2 regions of the Vibrio coralinecrosis genome follow, and region 1 is predicted to be linked to the other one. Evidence: riboswitches for the same ligand, from Rfam matches in the RefSeq annotation. Region 1 holds a riboswitch; the other holds the start of a gene.
What was found. A riboswitch is a leader RNA that binds a small molecule or an ion and turns the genes downstream of it on or off. The one in region 1 is predicted to bind lysine.

Region 1 (10,689 bases):
GGGGAAGTGTGGTTTGATGGTAAGAATATCCCAACTCTCAGCCGAAAAAAATTGTACAAAGAGCGTAAAAAGATGAGCATGTTGTTTCAATCTGGAGCTTTGTTCACAGATCTCAACGTTTTTGACAACATCGCTTTCCCAATACGTGAACATACCGAATTAAGTGAAGAGTTTATTCACACTCTCGTACTGCTGAAATTGGAGGCCGTAGGGTTGCGTGGCGCTGCTCAGCTTATGCCTAGCGAACTGTCGGGTGGTATGGCTCGTCGAGCGGCACTGGCTCGTGCGATTGCTCTCGACCCACAACTCATCATGTATGATGAGCCCTTTGTCGGGCAAGATCCCATCACCATGGGCGTCTTGGTGGAGTTGATACGAAACCTGAACCAAGCGTTAGGCGTGACTTCCGTTGTGGTCTCTCACGATGTACCAGAGGTCATGAGCATCGCAGATTGGGTCTACATTCTGGCGAATGGCAAAGTTATTGCCAAAGGAACGCCACAAGAATTGCATGATAACCCCGATCCGCAAGTCCAACAGTTTCTGAAAGGGGAGGCGGATGGCCCTGTGCCGTTCCGTTATCCTGCTCAACCTATTGCGAAGGAGCTATTCTGATGTTGTCTGACTTCGCGAATTTTGTCGCATCGACGGGGCGCAGAGCTATGGGGGTCTGCGAGTCTTTTGGTCGTGCCAGTTTAATGCTGTTTGGCGCTTTAGTATCACGTCCTCGTCCAATACAGCATCTGCCGCTGTTAGTGAAGCAACTATACAGCGTTGGTGTCCAGTCTCTTATTATTATTGTTCTATCCGGTTTGTTTATCGGCATGGTATTGAGCCTGCAAGGTTATGTCATTCTTGTCGATTTTGGTGCGGAAGGGGCATTAGGGCAGATGGTCGCTCTATCGCTCTTACGTGAATTAGGCCCTGTAGTGACTGCGCTGCTGTTTGCAGGCCGTGCAGGTTCTGCGTTGACGGCTGAAATTGGCCTAATGAAAGCGACCGAACAACTATCTAGCATGGAAATGATGGCTGTCGATCCACTTAAAAGAGTGATTGCTCCACGCTTCTGGGCTGGGGTGATTTCAATGCCTATGCTAGCAATGATTTTCATGGCGGTTGGCATCTGGGGTGGACAGTTGGTTGGGGTTGATTGGAAAGGGATAGATCATGGTAGCTTCTGGTCGGCTATGCAGGCGTCTGTTGAACTAGGACAGGATATTGGTAACAGCATGATTAAAAGCCTAGTGTTTGCTGTAACCGTAACATGGATTGCGCTGTTTAACGGCTACGATGCTATTCCTACTTCGGAAGGCATAAGCCGAGCAACGACACGCACCGTCGTACACTCTTCATTGGCGGTACTTGGCTTAGACTTTGTACTGACTGCATTGATGTTTGGGAACTAAGTATGCAACAAACAAGAAAAACTGAATTATTGGTAGGCAGCTTTGTCCTTGCTGGAATTTGCGCAATTTTGGTGATGATTTTTCAAGTCGCTGACGTAAAGGGGTTAGGCTCAAATGATACTTACTCACTGAAAGCAGAGTTCGATAACATCGGCAGCCTCAAAGTTCGCTCACCGGTTAAGGTCGGTGGGGTTGTGGTTGGACGTGTGACGAATATTGGTTTGAATACTGAAAACTTGCTGCCTGTTGTCACTATGGCCATCAGCAGTCAATATGACCAATTTCCCGAAACCTCCAGCGTTAAGATTCTCACTTCAGGTTTGATTGGTGAGCAATACATTGGTTTGACGCCGGGCTTTGTTTTTGATGACGAGCAAATGTTGGTAGAGGGTGACTATATTGAAGACACCAAATCAGCTTTAGTATTGGAAGATTTAATCGGTCAGGTGCTGTACAGCGTTGGTGGTTCTGATTCGGCTAAGGAAGAGGAATAATTATGTTGAAAAAGTTAGTACTCACTCTGGTGGCGTTTGCTTTGTCGTTTACCGTTTCTGCGGCTCAAATAGATAAAACTCAACCTTACCAGATGATGAAACAGGTCTCTGAGCAGGCCTTTGCGAGATTGAAGGCGGAGCAAGATCAAATCCATCAAAACCCTGATTATCTCAAGGTCATCGTCGAAGAAGAGTTGATGCCATACGTCAATGAAAAGTATGCCGCACTTAAGTTATTAGGCCCTATTCTCAAAGGAGCAAAGCGTGAGGATGTCGGTCAGTTTATCGAGGCGTTTCGCGCTTATCTGGTGAGTTCATATGCTCAAGTGTTGACACAATACACTAATCAAGAAATTGAGTTTGGCCCTGAGCCTAACGTTAGCTCTAAGAAAAGTATTATTGGCGTTAAAGTTGACATCATTGACTCACCCCGCCCAAACATCAAGCTTGAGTTCAAACTTCGCAAGGACAAAAAGAGTGGTGAATGGAAGGCGTTTGATATGATTGCAGAGGGCATCAGCTTATTATCAAGTAAGCAATCTGAGTGGAGTAGCAAGTTACGTCAGGAAGGCATTCTCGCTGTCGCGAAAGACCTCGAAGACCTTGCCGCACAGCCGATCCGTTTTGAGAGTAAATCACAATGATTCCCTCGCAATGGCTAAGTCTGTCTGATGACCAGTTTCAAATTTCTGGTGTACTGGATAGAGACTCGGTCCCTCTCTTATGGCGCTCTCTGTATAACTGGAAGCCTAATAGCTCTAACGTTGAAGTGAGCTTAGAGAAGGTCGAAAGAGTCGATTCTGCGGGTATGGTGATGCTAATTCATCTATTAGAGCATGCAAAAAAGCAAAACTGTCATATAATGCTCAGCTTCGTGCCGAAACAACTGTTAACTTTATTTCAGTTGAGTAACGTCGAAGAGTTGATCGACGGGCATTTAAAGAATTAAACAGGGGTGAATTGTGGATAGCGCAAAAGTACAACAGATTTTAGAACAAGCACTTAACCTGGAAGAAATACATGTTAAAGGTGAAGGCAGCCATTATGAAGTGGTCGCTGTTGATGCTAGTTTCGAAGGAATGAGCCGCGTTAAGAAGCAACAACTGATTTACGCTCCATTGATGGAATATATCCAAAGAAATGACATTCATGCCGTTTCTATCAAAGCTTACTCACCAGAAGAGTGGGCGCGTGATAAGAAGTTGATGTCACTGTAAGGGTTAATGATGGATAAGTTTCGAGTAAAAGGGTCTAAGCAACCTCTGGTTGGCGAAGTCACGATCTCTGGTGCTAAAAATGCAGCACTGCCTATTCTTTTTGCATCAATCCTCGCGGAAGAGCCCGTCGAAGTGGCGAATGTTCCTCACTTGCGTGACATCGACACCACGATGGAATTATTGAAGCGTTTAGGGGCTAAAGTAGAGCGCAATGGTTCTGTGCATGTCGACCCAAGCAGTATCAATGAATACTGCGCACCATATGATTTGGTGAAAACAATGCGAGCATCTATCTGGGCTCTTGGTCCTCTCGTCGCACGTTTTGGTCAAGGTCAGGTTTCTTTACCTGGTGGTTGTGCGATTGGAGCTCGCCCTGTTGATCTGCACATTCATGGCCTAGAGCAGTTGGGCGCTACGATCACGCTAGAAGACGGTTATGTGAAAGCCAATGTTGATGGTCGCCTAAAAGGTGCGCATATCGTTATGGATAAGGTGAGTGTTGGTGCCACTATTACGATCATGTGTGCGGCTACCTTGGCTGAAGGGACGACGGTGCTCGACAATGCAGCCCGTGAGCCTGAAATTGTCGATACGGCGGAATTCCTGAATAAGCTTGGTGCTAAGATTTCTGGTGCCGGTACCGATACGATTACTATTGAAGGGGTTGAACGCCTTGGTGGTGGTCAACACGCTGTTGTGGCTGATCGCATTGAGACGGGCACTTTCCTTGTTGCTGCTGCTGTTTCTGGCGGTAAAGTTGTGTGTCGAAATACTAAGGCTCAACTCCTTGAAGCTGTGTTGGCTAAGCTGGAAGAAGCTGGTGCGAAAGTTGAGACAGGCGAAGACTGGATTTCCGTTGACATGACAGATCGCGAGCTGAAAGCGGTGACTGTGCGCACGGCGCCACACCCAGGCTTTCCTACGGATATGCAGGCTCAGTTCACTCTGCTTAACTTGATGGCCAAAGGTGGCGGTGTTATTACCGAGACCATTTTTGAAAATCGCTTTATGCATGTACCTGAATTAATGCGTATGGGCGCTAAAGCTGAAATTGAAGGCAACACTGTGATTTGTGGTGATGTCGAAGAACTCAGCGGCGCGCAGGTGATGGCTACTGACTTACGTGCTTCTGCGAGCTTGGTGATCGCAGGCTGTATTGCAAACGGTGAGACGATTGTTGATCGTATTTATCACATCGATCGTGGCTACGATAAAATTGAAGATAAATTGTCGGCTCTTGGGGCCAATATAGAGCGTTTTCGTGACTCTCACTAACCTCAGCTAACATTTGTAAGCCGAAACGAGAGTTTCGGCTTTTTTATGGGTGCTAGATAAGTTAGAGTCATGGGCAAATTTTAATGACTATTTTGTTCTTGGAGAACAACCAATGATTGCACTACTACGTGTATTCGCTGTCGCGATTTTTGCAATTGTGATGTTTGTGTTCGGTTGTGGCTACTGTTTATTGAGCCCACGTAACCCGAAACATGTCTTCACCTTTGGACGCTTGTTCGGCAAGATGTCGCGTGTTTTCGGCATTACACTTGAGTTGCGTTTACCTGAAGACGCATACAAACGCGGACAGCATATTTATATTGCTAACCACCAGAACAATTGGGATTTGTTTACCGTTTCTTCTGCAGTGACGCCAAAAGTCGTCACGGTAGGTAAAAAGAGCTTAGCGTGGATGCCCCTGTTTGGTCAGCTTTACTGGCTGACAGGTAACATTCTGATTGATCGTGCTAACCGCTCTAAAGCGAAAGGGACGATTGATCAAGTTGTGGATAGTATGAATCAAAGTGACGTATCAGTCTGGATGTTTCCTGAAGGAACGCGCTCACGTGGACGTGGTTTACTGCCTTTTAAAACTGGGGCTTTCCATGCTGCGATTGGCGCTAAACTTCCGATTATTCCGATTGTGTGTAGTTCGACGGATGGATTGAAGCTCAATCGTTGGAACAACGGGCATGTCATTGTTGAGATGTTACCGCCAATTAGTACTGAAAGTTATGGAAAAGAAAATATCCGTGAGCTTGCGACGCTGTGCCGAGAGCAGATGAAAGACAAGCTGGAGTCGCTAGATAAGGAAGTTGCCATGCTCAATCAGCAAGCAGGTATCAAAGTCTAACCGAGCTAAAAATTGTTGAAATGGCCTCAGTCAACGTGTCTGAGGCCATTTTTCTTTTACTCTAAGGCTGGTTCTTAAAGTTCTTCGTCGTTAAGCTCTTTTAGCACTTGGAAGATTTCGCGAAATGCTTTAGCAGGTTTACCGGCTTTCTTTTCTTTCGCTGCCTGACGAGCTAACTGACGTAAACGCTGGCGATCCGCTTGTGGGTATAGCTCCATCACGTCTGCAATCGCCTCATCGCCTTGTTCAACGATTCGGTCACGCAACTGTTCTAGCTTGTGTAGTGCAGCGGTTGCTTGTGAGTGTTTATTACGTACCTTGTCCAGCGCAGCTTGAAGCGGCTCTGGATCTTCGAAGCGCATCAGCTTGCCAATATATTGCAACTGACGACGACGCGCTTCATTTTTAAAGCGTTGTGCGTCTTTAATTGCTTCTGCAAGATCTTCACTTAACGGGAATTTTTCTAACACCGAAGGTTTAAGACTGGCGAGTTCCTCACCCAGTTTTTGTAACTCTTCCATGTCACGTTTCATTTCGGTTTTACTTACCCAAATGATTTCCTCTTCTTCTTCCCATGGCGCTTTTTGATTTTTTCTGGCCATCTTTCTGCCTTAATTTGAACATCTATTTCTCTATTTTAACAAGAATCATGGGGAGAAAGCGAAATTCTTGTTATTCTAGGCATATCAGACCTTAAGCATGAAGAAGATATGGACGTAAGACAGCAAGTCGCTCAGCAACGTGTTGAGCTTGAGGCCGCCGTTGCGAAAGCACTGGAAATGGCCGCGGAAAAATCTGATGGCGCTGAAGTCGCGATCACCAAGACGACAGGCCTGAGTGTATCGACACGTATGTGCGAAGTCGAAAATGTTGAATTTAACAGCGATGGCGCGCTAGGCATTACCGTTTACCGAGGTCAGCGCAAAGGCAGTGCGTCTACCTCCGATCTCAGTGAAAAAGCCATTCAACAAACGGTGATGGCTGCATTGGATATTGCTCACTACACTTCTGAAGACCCATGCGCAGGCCCTGCTCCTAAAGAGTTGATGGTGCAAGATATTCCAGATCTTGACTTGTTTCACCCTGATACGCCTGACCCCGATCATGCTGCAGAGATTGCGATTGCTGCTGAGCAAAAAGCGTTATCCTTCAGTGACAAAATCAAACAAAGCGATGGCGCCAGCTACGACAGCCACTATGGCTTGAAGGTCTATGGCAACAGCCACGGTTTGCTTGCTAGCTATGCCTCCAGCCGACACAGTACCAGCTGTTGTGTTATTGGGCAGGGTGAAAGTGGCGTAATGGAGCGTGACTACAGCTATACAGTAGCACGCCATAAAGATGACCTTTGGACACCTGAGTCAGTCGGCTTGAAAGCGGCGGAGAAAACCATCAGTCGTCTTGATGCGCAAAAGCTCAAGACAGGCAAATACCCTGTGATGTTCGCAGCCGATGTAGCAACGGGTTTACTTGGACACCTGGTGATGGCAATCAGTGGCGGTAACCTGTATCGCAAGTCGTCATTCTTACTTGATCATCTCGGTCAGCAGGTACTGCCAGACTGGTTTAATATTTCTGAAAAACCTCATGTTCTACGCGGTTTAGCGTCGAGCCCATTTGATAGCGAAGGTGTTACAACCCAAGATCGTGAAATCATTACCGACGGTGTGCTCGCGACATACCTATTAACCAGCTATGCCGCGCGTAAAATGGATATGGCGCCAACGGGTCACGCTGGTGGTATTCATAACTGGTTCGTTCAATCGACGGGGCAAGACTTTGAGCAGATGCTTAAAGAACTGGGAACGGGCTTCCTTGTCACCGAAGTGATGGGGCAGGGCGTGAATATCGTCACCGGTGATTACTCACGAGGAGCGGCAGGCTTCTGGGTAGAGAATGGTCAAATCCAATATCCTGTTTCTGAAGTGACAATCGCCAGCAACCTGAAAGATATGTTTAATCAGATTGTCGCGGTTGGTAATGATGTTGAAACCCGCTCACAAATCCAGACGGGTTCGATTCTGATTGAGTCGATGAAAGTGGCGGGTGAGTAACATTCTCGGTTTTACCACTGATACAAATTGAAAGGGTTGGCGTTTTAGCGCCAACCCTTTTTTGTTCTCTGCTCTATTATTACTTCTCAAACAATTCAGTGTGCAGCTTCTGAATCGCTAGCTTTGCGTCTGACTCATCAACTAAGAAACACAGGTTGTGAGGGCTTGCGCCATAGCAGATCATTCTCATGTTAAACTCTTCTAATGTTCCAAATACTTGTTTTGCATAACCTTTGCTCTCACTCATATTGTTGCCAATCAGCGCGACCAGACACAGGTTATGTTCTACTTCAACCGTACACAGCTCTTCCAGCTCAAGACGTGCAGCTTCAGGTAACTGAGGAGCACCACCAGATGTGTCGGTTTGGTCAAGCGTTAGACTGACACTGATCTCTGAAGTGGTAATCAAATCTACCGAAATCTTGTGCTTCGCCAGAATTTCAAATACTTTGGCCAGGAAGCCGTAAGCATGGAACATCTGCGCGCTGCGCAGCGTCACCATGGTCTGGTTACATCGTAAAGCCAGAGCACGGAAGAGAGGTGAGCTCTCGACTTGATGGCGAATCCACGTGCCGCCTTTTTCGGGTTGCTTTGATGAACCGACAAAGACTGGAATATCATGGCGAAGAGCAGGAATTAGCGTCGAAGGGTGAAGGATCTTGGCGCCAAAATTGGCCATTTCAGAGGCTTCACTGAAGCTGATCTCAGAGATAGGTGATGCTTTTGGGGCAATACGTGGGTCAGTGGTATAAATGCCCGGTACATCGGTCCAAATCTCCAGCCCCTGCGCTTCAACCGCTTCGGCAATAAGTGCGGCACTGTAATCGCTGCCACCTCGACCGAGTGTCGTGGTATTGCCATCTGCATCGGCACCGATAAAGCCTTGAGTTACCACAACCTGTTGTTGGCATAACGGGATAAGCAATGCTTGCGCTTGTTGACGAATAGTGGCCAGTTCCGGTTCTGCTTTACCAAAATTATCATCTGTGCGTAGTACGTCACGAATATCAAAGCGTACCGCATTGATACCACGTTCCCTCATTAACTGGGCCAACAGGTGTGTAGACATCAGTTCACCACAGGCGACAAGGTGATCCGTCAGCTTAGTACTTGACTGAATCGAAGCAGCTTCTGCCAAACTTGTGACGGTATCTAGAATAGAGTAGACCTCGCTGGCTGCTTGAGTTGCATCTTCTAGTTGATTGAGTACCGCATCATGAATACTGGCGAGTTTGGTTAGAATCGCACTGCGCTCTGTCTGATCTTGAACTCCATTCGCGAGTTCGACTAATAAGTTTGTCACGCCTGAACAGGCACTGCTGACGACTAACTTTGTGTTTGGGTTTTGCTCAATGATCGCAGCACAGCGACTCATGGCTTCAAAGTTAGCGACACTGGTTCCACCAAATTTAGCAACGTTAAAATTGCCCACGGCATTTCTCCCACAACTTCCTGAAAGTAAATTAGTAATCCTTGCTTGAAGAGAGAATGAGCGTATTGAGAGGTTTTATTGTGTAAGGTTTACCTCAGAAGCTCTTCATCAGACGGAGCTGATGACAGTTGATGGGAGTCAACCCAAGTCAACCGACAGATCAAAACCACAACGTTGATCTACCTCGGCACTACTCCCCCTCAGTGATTTGTATCGGAGTTGTGGCTCCACAAAACACCTACCTGGGTAGTGCTCCTCTTCTGCAAAATGCATGTATATGGCGGCATAAAAATTCACCATATATTCTGCATTGAACGTTTTTATGTGACCTTTGTCAATGGGAAGTTGGTTCTTTCTTCCCCTTGTGAATTAACAAACTTGTGACAGTGGTTTGACCTGAGCTCTTATGGTCAATTGCCGCATGTAGTGATTTGTTTTAATGTAAAGACAAATCAATAAAGAGCAGATCAGTTTCAAGGAGCGAACAATGACTATTCAAAGCTTTATCCCCCCTCATCGTATTCTTATGGGCCCAGGCCCTTCGGATATTTCTCCTCAAGTTCTACAGGCTTTGAGTCGTCCAACAGTGGGCCACCTTGACCCGCTATTTATCAAGATGATGGATGAGTTAAAACAGCTACTTAAGTACGCCTTTCAGACTGAAAATGAATTCACTATTGCGGTTTCTGCACCGGGCAGTGCAGGTATGGAAACCTGTTTTGTTAACCTGATTGAACCGGGTGAGAAGGTAATCGTTTGTCGCAATGGCGTATTTGGCGAGCGTATGCGCGAAAATGTAGTTCGAGCGGGCGGTGTTGCTGTGGTGGTTGATGATGAGTGGGGCACTCCTGTCTCGGTCGATAAAGTTGAGCAAGCACTGAAAGAGAATCCAGATGCGAAGATCCTGTCATTCGTTCACGCAGAAACATCGACAGGCGCATGCAGCGATGCTGAAGCACTAGGTAAACTTGCAAAAGCGCACGGTGTGCTAACAATAGTTGATGCCGTGACTTCTTTAGGTGGTGTACCACTGAAAGTTGATGAATGGCAGCTAGATGCGGTGTATTCAGGCAGCCAGAAATGTCTATCTTGTGTCCCTGGCTTATCACCAGTGACCTTTTCTCCTCTTGCCATTGAAAAGATTCAGGCACGTAAAACTCCTGTCCAGAGTTGGTTCTTAGATCAGAGTTTAGTGCTGGGCTATTGGAGTGGGGAAGGCAAGCGTAGTTACCATCATACAGCGCCAGTAAATAGCCTGTATGCGCTGCATGAATCTCTATTAATCCTTAAGAATGAAGGATTAGAGAATGCTTGGCAGCGTCATAGTGATATGCATGAAAAGCTGAAGTTGGGCCTCGAAAAGTTAGGTTTTGAGTTCGTTGTGGCAGCAGAATCACGTTTGCCTCAGCTCAATGCGGTCTACATTCCTCAAGGCGTCGATGATGCAGGGGTTCGCAACCATTTACTGGAAAACTACAATCTCGAAATTGGTGCAGGTTTGGGGGCATTAGCGGGTAAGGCATGGCGTATCGGTATTATGGGCTACGGTGCCCGAGCTGAAAATGTTGCACTCTGTTTGAGAGCGCTGGAAGAGTCATTAACGCAGTAACTGCTTAAACAATAAAAGGGTTGATGTTTTGACATCAACCCTTTTTAGTTTCTCTCGGCTCTAAATATCGTCACGCTCAATCGGACAGCTCATACAACGAGCACCACCGCGACCGCGGCCAAGTTCATTACCCGGAATGGTCAGGACTTCGATACCTGCTTTGTCGTACTTCTCGTTGGTGTAAACGTTACGCTCATAACCGATAACCACGCCAGGCTTAACCGTCAAGACGTTATTCGCATCGTTCCACTGCTCTCGCTCAGCTTCGTAGTTGTCACCGCCAGTTGTGATGATCTTTAGGTAATCAACCCCCAGCGCTTCTTCGATAGCATGCGTATAGCTAGGTACC
Region 2 (10,689 bases), 1.5 Mb from region 1:
GACAACTTTCTGTTCTGTCACTGTTTTTCTCCTTGCTAACGTGAGCCTTATAGCACGCCTTTACTACTCGGTAGCTCAGTGCCTTCTACTTTGATTGCTTGGCGCAGAGTGCGACCAAACGCTTTAAATAGGCTCTCGATGATGTGGTGATCATTGTTGCCCGCAGAAGAGAGGTGTAGCGTACACGCTAGGGTGTCAGTTAGAGAGCGGAAGAAGTGAACCACCATCTCGGTTGAAAGGTCACCCACTTGCTCACGGCTAAACTTCGCGTCGAACTTAAGGTAAGGACGCCCTGATAGGTCTAGCGCACATTGTGCCAAACACTCATCCATTGGCAGGCTAAAGCCAAATCGGCCAATACCACGCTTATCACCTAGCGCTTCTTTCAGCGCTTGGCCCAACGCAAGTGCGGTATCTTCTACTGAGTGGTGATCGTCTATGTGTAGATCGCCCTCCACTTTACACACCATCTTAAATCCACCGTGTGTTGCGATTTGATCCAACATGTGATCGAAGAAGCCTAAGCCCGTAGAAATGTCATTACCGCCTTGGTCATCAAGATTTACCGCGACTTTAATATCAGTTTCTTTCGTAGTTCGAACCACTTCAGCAACGCGAGCCTTCACCGTCAGATCTTTCAGGATCTGTTTCCAACCCATGGTTTCTGGGTTGTATTGAATACCTCGAATTGCCATGTTTTCTGCAAGTTGAAGATCGGTTTGACGATCGCCAATCACAACAGAGTTTTGGAAGTCCACTTTGCCACCCTGAAGGTACTCTTTCACCATGCCTAATTTAGGCTTACGGCATGAGCAGTTATCTTCTTCAAAGTGAGGGCAAATCAGTACGTCATCGAACTTCACACCTTGAGATTCGAAGATTTCCATCATCATATCGTGCGGTGCATCAAAATCTGCTTGTGGGTAGCTGTCAGTCCCTAAACCGTCTTGGTTCGTTACCATCACTAGACGGTATCCTGCATCCTGCAACGACAGCAGACTTGGGATAACAAATGGTTCTAGTTTTAGTTTATCTAAACGATCAACTTGAAAATCAACCGGCGGCTCAACAATTAAGGTGCCATCACGGTCGATAAAAAGGATTTTTTGTTGTTTGCTCACTCGAACTTCCTTATTGCTAATCTTTGGCGCCTCCGCTTTGTCAGCGAAAGCAATTAATTTTGTCTCTACTTATGAGTAGTAGTTTCTAATAAATCCGAGTGTTTTTTCGCACTCGTCGCGGTTACCCACACTGATACGTACGCAGTTCTCAATTGGCGAGTTACGCAAGATAATGCCTGTTTCCCAAGCGGCTTTGAAAAGATCATCACCATCTGGGAATTTAACCAATAGGTAGTTACCCCATCCTTCAAAGACTTCCAAGCCCGGAATCATCGACAACCCCACCTGCAAATAAGCACGGTTCGCGTTCAAATCGAGAACTTGGAACTTCGCTCTCGCTAGGCCTGCTTCAGAAAGCGCTTGAGTGGCAATTTCTGCAACAGGAACTGGGACTGGGTATGGTGCGATGACTTTCAGAAGTACATTAATCAGCTCTTCGTTCGCAAGCGTAAATCCACAACGCAAACCCGCAAGGGCAAAAGCTTTCGACAGAGTACGCAGAATTGCAAGATTCGGGTATTGCGCCAGTAAATCTACCGTTGACGCTTCTGGGCAGAAATCAATGTACGCTTCGTCCATCACCACGATTGCGCGGTCTTTTGTCATTTCAAGCAGAGAGACAATATCTTCACGCTTAACCAAGTTACCCGTAGGGTTATTTGGTGAACATACGAAAACCAGTTTAACGTTATCCAGATTAGCTTCGATGCCAGCAAGGTCTAGTTGCCAATCTGATGTTAGCGGCACGGTTTTGCGCTCTACACCAATGGCTTCAGCGCTGATGGAGTACATACCGTAAGTCGGTGGGCAGTAAAGAATCGCATCTTCACCTGGCTCACAGAAAGCACGAATCAGTAACTCGATGCCTTCATCTGCACCGCGAGAAGTCAACGTTTGTTCTGGGTTCACCCCTGCATACGCAGCGTATGCAGAAATCAGTTCTTTAGGCTGACATTCGCTATAACGATTAAGACGAGCGAAGTCTGTTTTGTATTCATTGTTGAATGGCGATTCGTTGGCGTTCAGCCAAACATCACCTGTACCACCGATACGACGAGCCGATAAATAAGGGGTCAGTTTTTGGACCTGTTTACGCGCTAGCTTTTCCATCTCATTGCCCTCTTACTTAACTGCCAGTTTTTCTACACGAATAGTCACGGCACGTTTGTGTGCATCCAAACCTTCTGCTTCAGCCATGGTCACCACCGTTGGAGCAAGGTTTTTTAGACCATCAGCAGACAACTCTTGAACTGTCATCCGCTTAGAGAAATCCGCTAAACCTAAGCTCGAATACGTACGCGTGTAACCGTAAGTAGGGAGAACGTGGTTAGTGCCCGATGCGTAATCACCCGCCGATTCTGGTGACCAATCCCCTAGGAAGATGGAACCTGCATTATCGAGTAAAGGCAAAAGCTCGCGAGGGTTCTTGGTCTGAACAATCAAGTGCTCAGGGCCGTAGTAATTTGAGATTGAAACCGCCTGAGTCAACGACTCCGCGATGATAACCAAACTTGAAGCGAGTGCCTTCTCAGCAATATCCGCACGAGATAGCTCTTTGAGTTGGCGCTGAACTGCGTCAGTGACTTGGTCCGCAATCACAGGTGAAGGCGTCACAAGCACTACTTGAGAGTCAGGGCCGTGCTCTGCTTGGCTTAGCAGGTCGGCAGCAATAAAATCAGGGTCCGCAGTTTCATCGGCCAAAACCAGTACTTCTGAAGGACCCGCTGGCATGTCAATCGCTGCGCCGCGAAAATCATTACTTACCTGACGTTTTGCTTCTGTCACATAGGCGTTGCCCGGGCCAAAGATCTTATCGACTTTGGATACTGTCTCTGTACCATAGGCCATCGCAGCAACGGCTTGGCCACCACCGACGTTGTACACTTCATCAATACCACACAGTTTTGCTACATAAAGGATCTCGTCAGCAATTGGCGGTGGAGAACAAAGCACCACTTTACGACAGCCTGCAATTTTTGCAGGAACCCCAAGCATCAAAACCGTCGATGGTAATGGAGCGCTGCCACCTGGAATGTACAAACCCACTTTTTGGATTGGACGCGTGACCTGTTCACAAAGCACACCCGGTTGAGTTTCTACTTTGATAGGTTGTGGCTTCTGCGCTTTGTGAAACTTAGAGATGTTGGCATAAGCTTGCTCCAGTGCGTTCTTCATTTTTTCAGAAAGACGTGCTGACGCTTCCTCAATCTCTTGAGCCGATACACGAATGGATTCCGGCTTCACGCGATCAAACTTCTCAGTTAATTCAAGCAGGGCTGAATCGCCCTCACTACGAACTTTCGCGATAACGTCAGAAACCGCAGCAGTGATGTTTGCACCCTCTGCAATTGCAGGACGTTCTAGAATCGAGTCTTGCTGAGATTCACTCAGCGATTGCCATACGACGGTTCTCATTGCGGTTACTCCATCATTTTGTCAATTGGTAGCACTAGGATTGAGCTTGCGCCCAGCTCTTTCAGCTGTTCCATGGTTTCCCAGAACAGGTTTTCAGTACTGACCAAATGAACCGCAACTTTTTGCTTGTCGGCAGACAGAGGTAATACAGTAGGGTCTTCAGCGCCCGGAAGTAGTGCCTTGATTTGGCCTAGCTTCTCAGCAGGTGCATGTAGCATGATGTATTTAGATTCTTTCGCTTGCTGTACGCCTTGCATACGAGTCAGGAGTTTCTCGATTAACGCCACCTTGTCCGCATCGAATTCACCGGTGCGTTGAATCAGTGTCGCTTTTGACTTGAAGATGATTTCTGCTTCTTTGAGGCCGTTCGCTTCCAGTGTTGCCCCCGTAGACACTAAGTCAGCGATCGCATCTGCAAGACCAGCGCGAGGGGCAACTTCTACTGAGCCTGTCAGCATACATGTTGAGAATGGGACACCCGCTTCATCCATGTAAGCTTTTAGCAACTGTGGGTATGTAGTTGCGATGCGCTTACCAGCAAGGTCTTGAGGGCCGTTGTACTCTTCGTCTTTGTCAATTGCGATAGACAAACGGCAGCCACCGAAATCAAGTCGACGAAGTTGGATAAATTCCGATGGTTCGCCCAATGCTTTACGGTCGAGGCGAACTTCTTCTAATTCATTTTCACCAATAAAGCCTAGGTCAACGACACCATCCATAATCAGACCCGGAATATCGTCGTCACGAACCAAAAGTAAATCAATTGGCATATTTTCAGAGTGAACGACAAGGCGCTCACCCATAACGTTGAATTTAACGCCACACTTTTTAAGTAGAGCTTGGCTCTCTTTACTGAGGCGACCTTTCTTTTGGATTGCGATTCTCAGGCGTTGTGTTTGCATTGCTTTTATCCCTGTGCAAATTAATTCTTAAATCGTTAAAACTAAAAAACCCTCGGAAGAGTAGTCTCCCGAGGGTTCTAAATCTTGTAGTTTGCGATTTCTGCCTCCGGGAGTTTCCTGTCCCCCGGGTATGCGTACATCTCCCGAAAGACTAGACTGGGTGATGATGGTGATGAATGTTCATTACAAAATTACGCATACTTATAAGCTCTTCAGTTCGCTTGCTTGATAACCACACTAACCAAGGAAAAACTATTTTTCAACTAAAAATTAAAGATTTTTAAAATTTGTATTAGACAAATAAAAAAGGAGCTTTCGCTCCCTTTTAAGTTCTTTATTGAGTTCAATTCATTAAGCGTTATGACAGCTTGCTATCTTGGCTCTTGAAAGAATTGACAACAATACACAAACGCCAAAGAAGGCAACGGCTGAAGCGGCAAATGAAATTCCTACGGAAGCCGTCATCCCCAATGTGATAAAACCAATACAAGATACAGCAGCCACTGAAAGCGCATAAGGTAACTGGGTCGCTACATGATCAATATGGTTACAACGAGCCCCTGTTGAAGATAGAATCGTCGTATCAGAAATTGGCGAGCAGTGGTCACCAAATACTGAACCAGCTAATACAGCACTTAGCATAGGCAACATCAAAGCAAGATCCGTTGCGCCAGCCATATCACCGGCAATTGGAAGCATGATGCCAAATGTCCCCCATGACGTACCGGTAGAAAATGCCATAAGGCCAGAGAGTAGGAATAGAATAACTGGCAGCCAATTTGGATTTATATTACCTTGCGCCAATGTCGACAGGTATTTACCCGTATTCATATCACCAATCACTGAGCCAATAGTCCAAGCAAAAACTAAGATCAAAATGGCACCAAACATTGATTTTGCACCAATCCATAGTGTGCGTGTGATCTCGCTTACCGCAATACCTTGCTTAAATACCGTAAACAGTGCGATAGCTAAACCAACAAGGCCACCATAAATTAACGAGGTGCCTACATCGGTGTTTTCAAAGGCACCTAGAATATTAAATGCCTTGCCATCAGCAGCCAAAGCTTGACCGCCGGTGTATAACATAGAAGCAATGGTCGCAACAATCAGGAATACGATCGGTAAAACCAAGTCTGAAACTTTACCGCCTTCGCTCTCTTGAATATCTAACTCTTCATTGATTTCATGAGCTTCCTGTGAATCATTCGCTTGCTCTTTCTCAAAACCATGGCCTTGTGAGGCCGCAATTTCGTGATTACGCATTTTACCAATATCAAGGCCAAACCAAGCAACGGCAAACACCATCAGCAATGCAAATACCGCATAGAAGTTCATTGGAATAAGACGCACATATGCGCCAAGAGCGGAATACTCAGTAATGCCATGTGAAACGAGAATGCCACCAATAATCGTCATGATATACGCGCCCCAGCTTGATGCAGGCATAATCACACACATTGGTGCTGCTGTTGAGTCTAAGATGTAAGCCAATTTAGCTCGAGACACATAGAAGCGGTCTGTGACAGGACGAGAAATCGCACCAACGGCTAGGCTGTTAAAATAGTCATCAACAAAAATAAATACGCCTAGAAAAGCCGCGAGTAATTTGGAACCACGTTTACTTTTAACGCGCGATTGCGCCCATTCGGCGAAAGCACGGGTACCACCCGATAACGTCAGTAACGCCGTCATCATACCAAGTAAAAGTAGGAAACCAACGATACTCATATTCCATGTATTAATACCGCCGTCTTCAATGAAGACACTCGATACCGTTGAGCCTACATAGCTGAGTGTATTACCCAGAGAGTAATCGTTAAGAAGGACAGCGCCCAAAGTGATACCCACACCTAAAGACACCAGTACACGACGAGTAATAATCGCCAAACTCAGTGCAACCAATGGAGGTAGCAAAGAAATCGGAGATGTTGCAAAATCAATTAAATTCATGATCTTCAAAAACCAGTAATCAATGGTTAGAGATCTACTGCAGATAAATTGAAAGAAATGAGTATCAAACAATTTATGTTGAACTAAGCGAAAGGGAAGCGAAAACTCCACCCTGCCCTACAGTAGCGCTCCATAGTTTTACAAAATTATAGACTATGGCAGTGTTACCCCTTTCGAGTGTAACCCCAGCAAGCACCGTTGATATGAATACTCACTTCGGCAAAACAACCTTTCATATCTGTTCATTGGCATCACCCCAACAAATACTACTGATTTATTTCGCACCTCTACCGCGACAGTTGATATTTTAAACTACTGAAAAACAATTTTAACAACAATTTAACCAACACATCGCATTAGGTGGCGCCCATTGTACTGATCGAAAGCCCCATTGCAATACATCTTACCCAATTAAGCATTAATGATTTTTCTTCTTCTGTGCATAAAGTTTCTGCTCATACCATTTAAGCTCAACTAATATCATAATGGGCGAGCGATGACCCTTCCTATTTATTCATCAACTCGGTCTTTTCGATGTACATCTTCGATTACGCTCGTAAAGTGAAGAAAAAAATCAGCATTTAGTGAGAAAAAATATGAATTAAAGAAGATTTGTTACTATCTTGATAATGTCATGACAAAAGGATAATCCAACTTATTTTTATGATATAAAATAAATATCATTAGTGTATGAAACTTATCCTCTATCAGTATTGTCAAAATCACAAAACCAACGATATTCTATGCAACAAGAATTCATCAGTTAATAAGAAAGGTCTCATTACTCTAATCCTTAGGCGATTAATTAATAGTTTTTATAACAATTTAACTGGAAAATATTGTATTGCGAATAATACGGGTTTAATATTTATTTCATCGGCTCCTTAATTAAGTGGGAAATTACATGTCGGAACTAACAAAAACTCTATTAAACATTCGTAGCCTACGAGCATTTGCGCGTGAGCTTACCTTGGAACAACTAGAGGAAGCTCTAGACAAATTATCAACTGTTGTAGCTGAACGAAAAGAAGCGGAAGAAGCAGAGCGTGAAGCCAAAGCAGCACAAGAAGCAAAATTGGCAGATATTGCTGAGCAAATTAAGCAACTAGGTCTAGATAAAGACATGGTTATTTCAGCTCTAGCAGGTGAAGCTACTGGTAAACAGAAATCAAAACGCGCTCCACGCCCAGCAAAATACAAATATGTAGATGCTAACGGCGAAGAAAAAACATGGACAGGTCAAGGTCGTACACCTTCAGCAATCCAAGAACAGCTAGATGCAGGTAAATCACTTGATGACTTCCTGATCTAATTGAAATTTATAGAAGTGTTTTTAATAAACACTTTTGTATTGTAAAAAAAACCTCGCTATGCGAGGTTTTTTTGTAATTAATTATTACTGAATTAACGTTCCCAATATGCTTCTTCTAAACTATCTTCACGCTCTGGCAAGCCTCGTGATAGGCGTGGTGAATGCTGAACTAAAACCTCATAACTAGCACGATTCGAATATTTGCAAACCTGAGAGAATGACGAATATGTCAAGAATGTATGTGCATGCTTACTTGAATTAGGCACATTTTCTTTATGGTATTTATTCGCAGCCATATCATGCAATAACGCGGACAATGCTGCATCACCTGCCCCATTAGTATTTTTAATTTTTTCTGGCCCCCCCATGTAAGGTGAAATATGCGAATACACCTTAATTGGGTTCTCACAGGCCGCTTTCGCTGCTGGACGACTAAATTCAAAACGATTAAATTCAGCAATACTACCTGGAAGTAATGGTAGAGAAGTCTGACGCTTGGCCGCTTCCTCAGTATAACCTGCCATAAATAGACCCACAGGACCGGCGGTACAGAGAACCAAATCTACCCACTCCAATGTCTTATCTGACGCCGCTAACGGATCGGACTCACCGGTTAACGCCTCAGCTTCATCCTCATTCATTGCTACGACGCTAACGTGGTCACGCAAAAAGTCTTGCCAGAATACAGGATCATCTTGAATCACAAATTTCGTTCCGAGAGTAAGAACGACTGGCACATTGTATTTCTTCGCATATTCAATGGCTTTCATCGTCGCTTCCGGCATTGGATCACCTTCTTTGCAACGCACTAAATAGGCGGTTAATACTAAAGCAGAGGCATTCTCGAAAATCGTTTCAGGAATACTACTTGGATGTAATTGATTCATCTGACCTTCGCTAATAGCAAACGTCCTTTCACCATCATCAGAAATGAGAGCAAAACACCGACCAATTGCACCATCAACACCTTGAAGGTAATTCAAATCCATCCGGCTTGAAGTGTTGCATAAATAGCGAAAGCCGTAACTTCCGATCTTAATATCTTGGCTCATGACACCCAAAAGTGTTGAACGATCATCGGCCAGAACAGAATAGTTATGAAGTGTATTACCGATCGTCCCACCAGCATATTCATTGGTGATGAGGGCATTATCTTTCAACTCATTATAAAGCGCTTCTGCAGTAGCATCATCTATGACTAATGAGTGACCTTTACTCAGCTTGTATTTCTCAATAAGCTCCGAGCTTACTTTCGCTTCAATATCGACCAAAGTTTGGTCAATACCAATAATGTGCGTGCTGGACATTTTCTTGCTTTCTTGAGATTGACTCACTAAAGGGTCACGCGCATGCACAGGAAAATAGTGCTTAGATTTTCGTTGGCCAGGAAACTTCATAACAAATATTCTGAGTAAGGGATGAAAGGATGCCGGATTCTACCTCGCACTACCTAACGCGGCAATAACTGGAATTATAGCAAACGTTTGCCACTAAAATTTAATCTTGATGTAATAAATAAGAGGGACTCATAAAACCCTTCAAGGGTCTGTATGAAAAATATGCCAGCTCTATTTGAGTGGCACATTGGGTACCTAAATGGAGGCTTATTCGCCTTCCATAAACCCTATATCGGGGAGCCTGTCTAAGTGCTCAGAGTAGCGCTTTAAGTTGAATTTACCCTCGTTTTTCATGACATCAAATATTTCAATCGAAACAGCACAAGCCATCATCGCTATGGCTTCGTCTTTTGGTGTTCCCGTCATCATCAATCGCATTAGCGTTTCTTTAACCTTCAGCGGCTTACCATCTTCAAGCTGATTTTCAACAATCTCAATCAGCTCTGCTTCCGACATGAATTGGTTATCATCACTCATGTTTACACCTTGTTTAACTTGAATTTCGTCAACTATGCCATATATAGGCTGTCTATAGTCATAAAATCGTAGATTTCAGTTACGTGCGAGTAAAATTGCAGCAAAATCGAAGTGTGAGTTCGATCTCGGAACTGTCACCTCGAAACGCTTTCTGTTAAGATCTGCCTCCAGTTAAATTGTGTGGTGTTTAGTAATGTCTGAGAACTGTACTGACAACAGTAAAAAGAAAGTTATCGTCGGCATGTCTGGCGGTGTCGACTCATCCGTTTCCGCGTATCTTCTGAAACAACAGGGCTATCAGGTCGAAGGACTGTTCATGAAGAACTGGGAGGAAGACGATAACGAAGAATACTGTACTGCTGCAGAAGATTTGGCTGACGCTCAAGCCGTTTGTGACAAGCTAGGTATTCATCTGCACACCATCAACTTTGCTGCAGAGTACTGGGACAACGTTTTTGAATACTTTTTGGCAGAATACAAAGCTGGCCGCACCCCTAACCCAGATATCCTTTGTAACAAAGAAATCAAGTTCAAAGCTTTTCTTGAATTCGCCGATGAAGTGCTCGATGCCGACTACATCGCAATGGGTCACTACGTACGCCGTACTTTCCCTGAAAACGGCGAAAAACCTCAAATGCTTCGTGGCCTTGATGGTAATAAAGATCAAAGCTATTTCTTGTACACACTCAGCAGTGAGCAAATCGCTCGCAGTCTTTTCCCTGTCGGTGAACTAGAAAAGCCTGAAGTACGTCGTATTGCAGAAGAGCAAGATTTGATTACCGCTAAGAAAAAAGACTCAACCGGAATCTGCTTCATCGGTGAGCGTAAATTCACCGACTTCTTGTCACGCTATTTACCGGCACAACCAGGTAAGATCGAAACACCGGAAGGTAAAGTGATCGGTGAGCACCAAGGTCTGATGTATCACACTTTGGGACAACGTAAAGGCCTGCATATTGGTGGCCAGAAAGGTGGTGGCGGCAATGAAGATCCTTGGTACGTTGCTGATAAAGATTTAAAGCGTAACGTACTTATCGCAGTTCAAGGCGCTGATCATCCATTACTAAAGTCTCAAGGGCTAATTGCCTCTCAACTACACTGGGTAGACCGTG

Region 2: it holds a riboswitch for lysine, as region 1 does, so the genes downstream of both, CTT30_RS05030 (Na+/H+ antiporter NhaC family protein) here and lysC (lysine-sensitive aspartokinase 3) in region 1, are expected to answer to the same signal.

The regions. Positions count from the first base shown of each region.
Region 1 covers NZ_CP024627.1:2,912,018-2,922,706, reverse strand. The annotation lists gene mlaF (phospholipid ABC transporter ATP-binding protein MlaF) at 1-615, shown strand, start outside; gene mlaE (lipid asymmetry maintenance ABC transporter permease subunit MlaE) at 615-1,406, shown strand; gene mlaD (outer membrane lipid asymmetry maintenance protein MlaD) at 1,409-1,900, shown strand; gene mlaC (phospholipid-binding protein MlaC) at 1,903-2,544, shown strand; gene CTT30_RS13715 (STAS domain-containing protein) at 2,541-2,849, shown strand; gene ibaG (BolA family iron metabolism protein IbaG) at 2,863-3,117, shown strand; gene murA (UDP-N-acetylglucosamine 1-carboxyvinyltransferase) at 3,127-4,392, shown strand; gene CTT30_RS13700 (1-acylglycerol-3-phosphate O-acyltransferase) at 4,505-5,245, shown strand; gene yjgA (ribosome biogenesis factor YjgA) at 5,320-5,847, opposite strand; gene pmbA (metalloprotease PmbA) at 5,956-7,299, shown strand; gene lysC (lysine-sensitive aspartokinase 3) at 7,379-8,731, opposite strand; lysine riboswitch at 8,822-8,999, opposite strand; gene CTT30_RS13680 (pyridoxal-phosphate-dependent aminotransferase family protein) at 9,219-10,340, shown strand; gene arcA (arginine deiminase) at 10,401-10,689, opposite strand, start outside.
Region 2 covers NZ_CP024627.1:1,095,328-1,106,016, reverse strand. The annotation lists gene hisH (imidazole glycerol phosphate synthase subunit HisH) at 1-21, opposite strand, end outside; gene hisB (bifunctional histidinol-phosphatase/imidazoleglycerol-phosphate dehydratase HisB) at 48-1,121, opposite strand; gene hisC (histidinol-phosphate transaminase) at 1,191-2,231, opposite strand; gene hisD (histidinol dehydrogenase) at 2,244-3,536, opposite strand; gene hisG (ATP phosphoribosyltransferase) at 3,542-4,438, opposite strand; His leader region at 4,479-4,614, opposite strand; gene CTT30_RS05030 (Na+/H+ antiporter NhaC family protein) at 4,790-6,391, opposite strand; lysine riboswitch at 6,507-6,689, opposite strand; gene CTT30_RS05025 (H-NS family histone-like protein) at 7,296-7,703, shown strand; gene CTT30_RS05020 (inosine/guanosine kinase) at 7,796-9,100, opposite strand; gene CTT30_RS05015 (hypothetical protein) at 9,308-9,577, opposite strand; gene mnmA (tRNA 2-thiouridine(34) synthase MnmA) at 9,771-10,689, shown strand, end outside.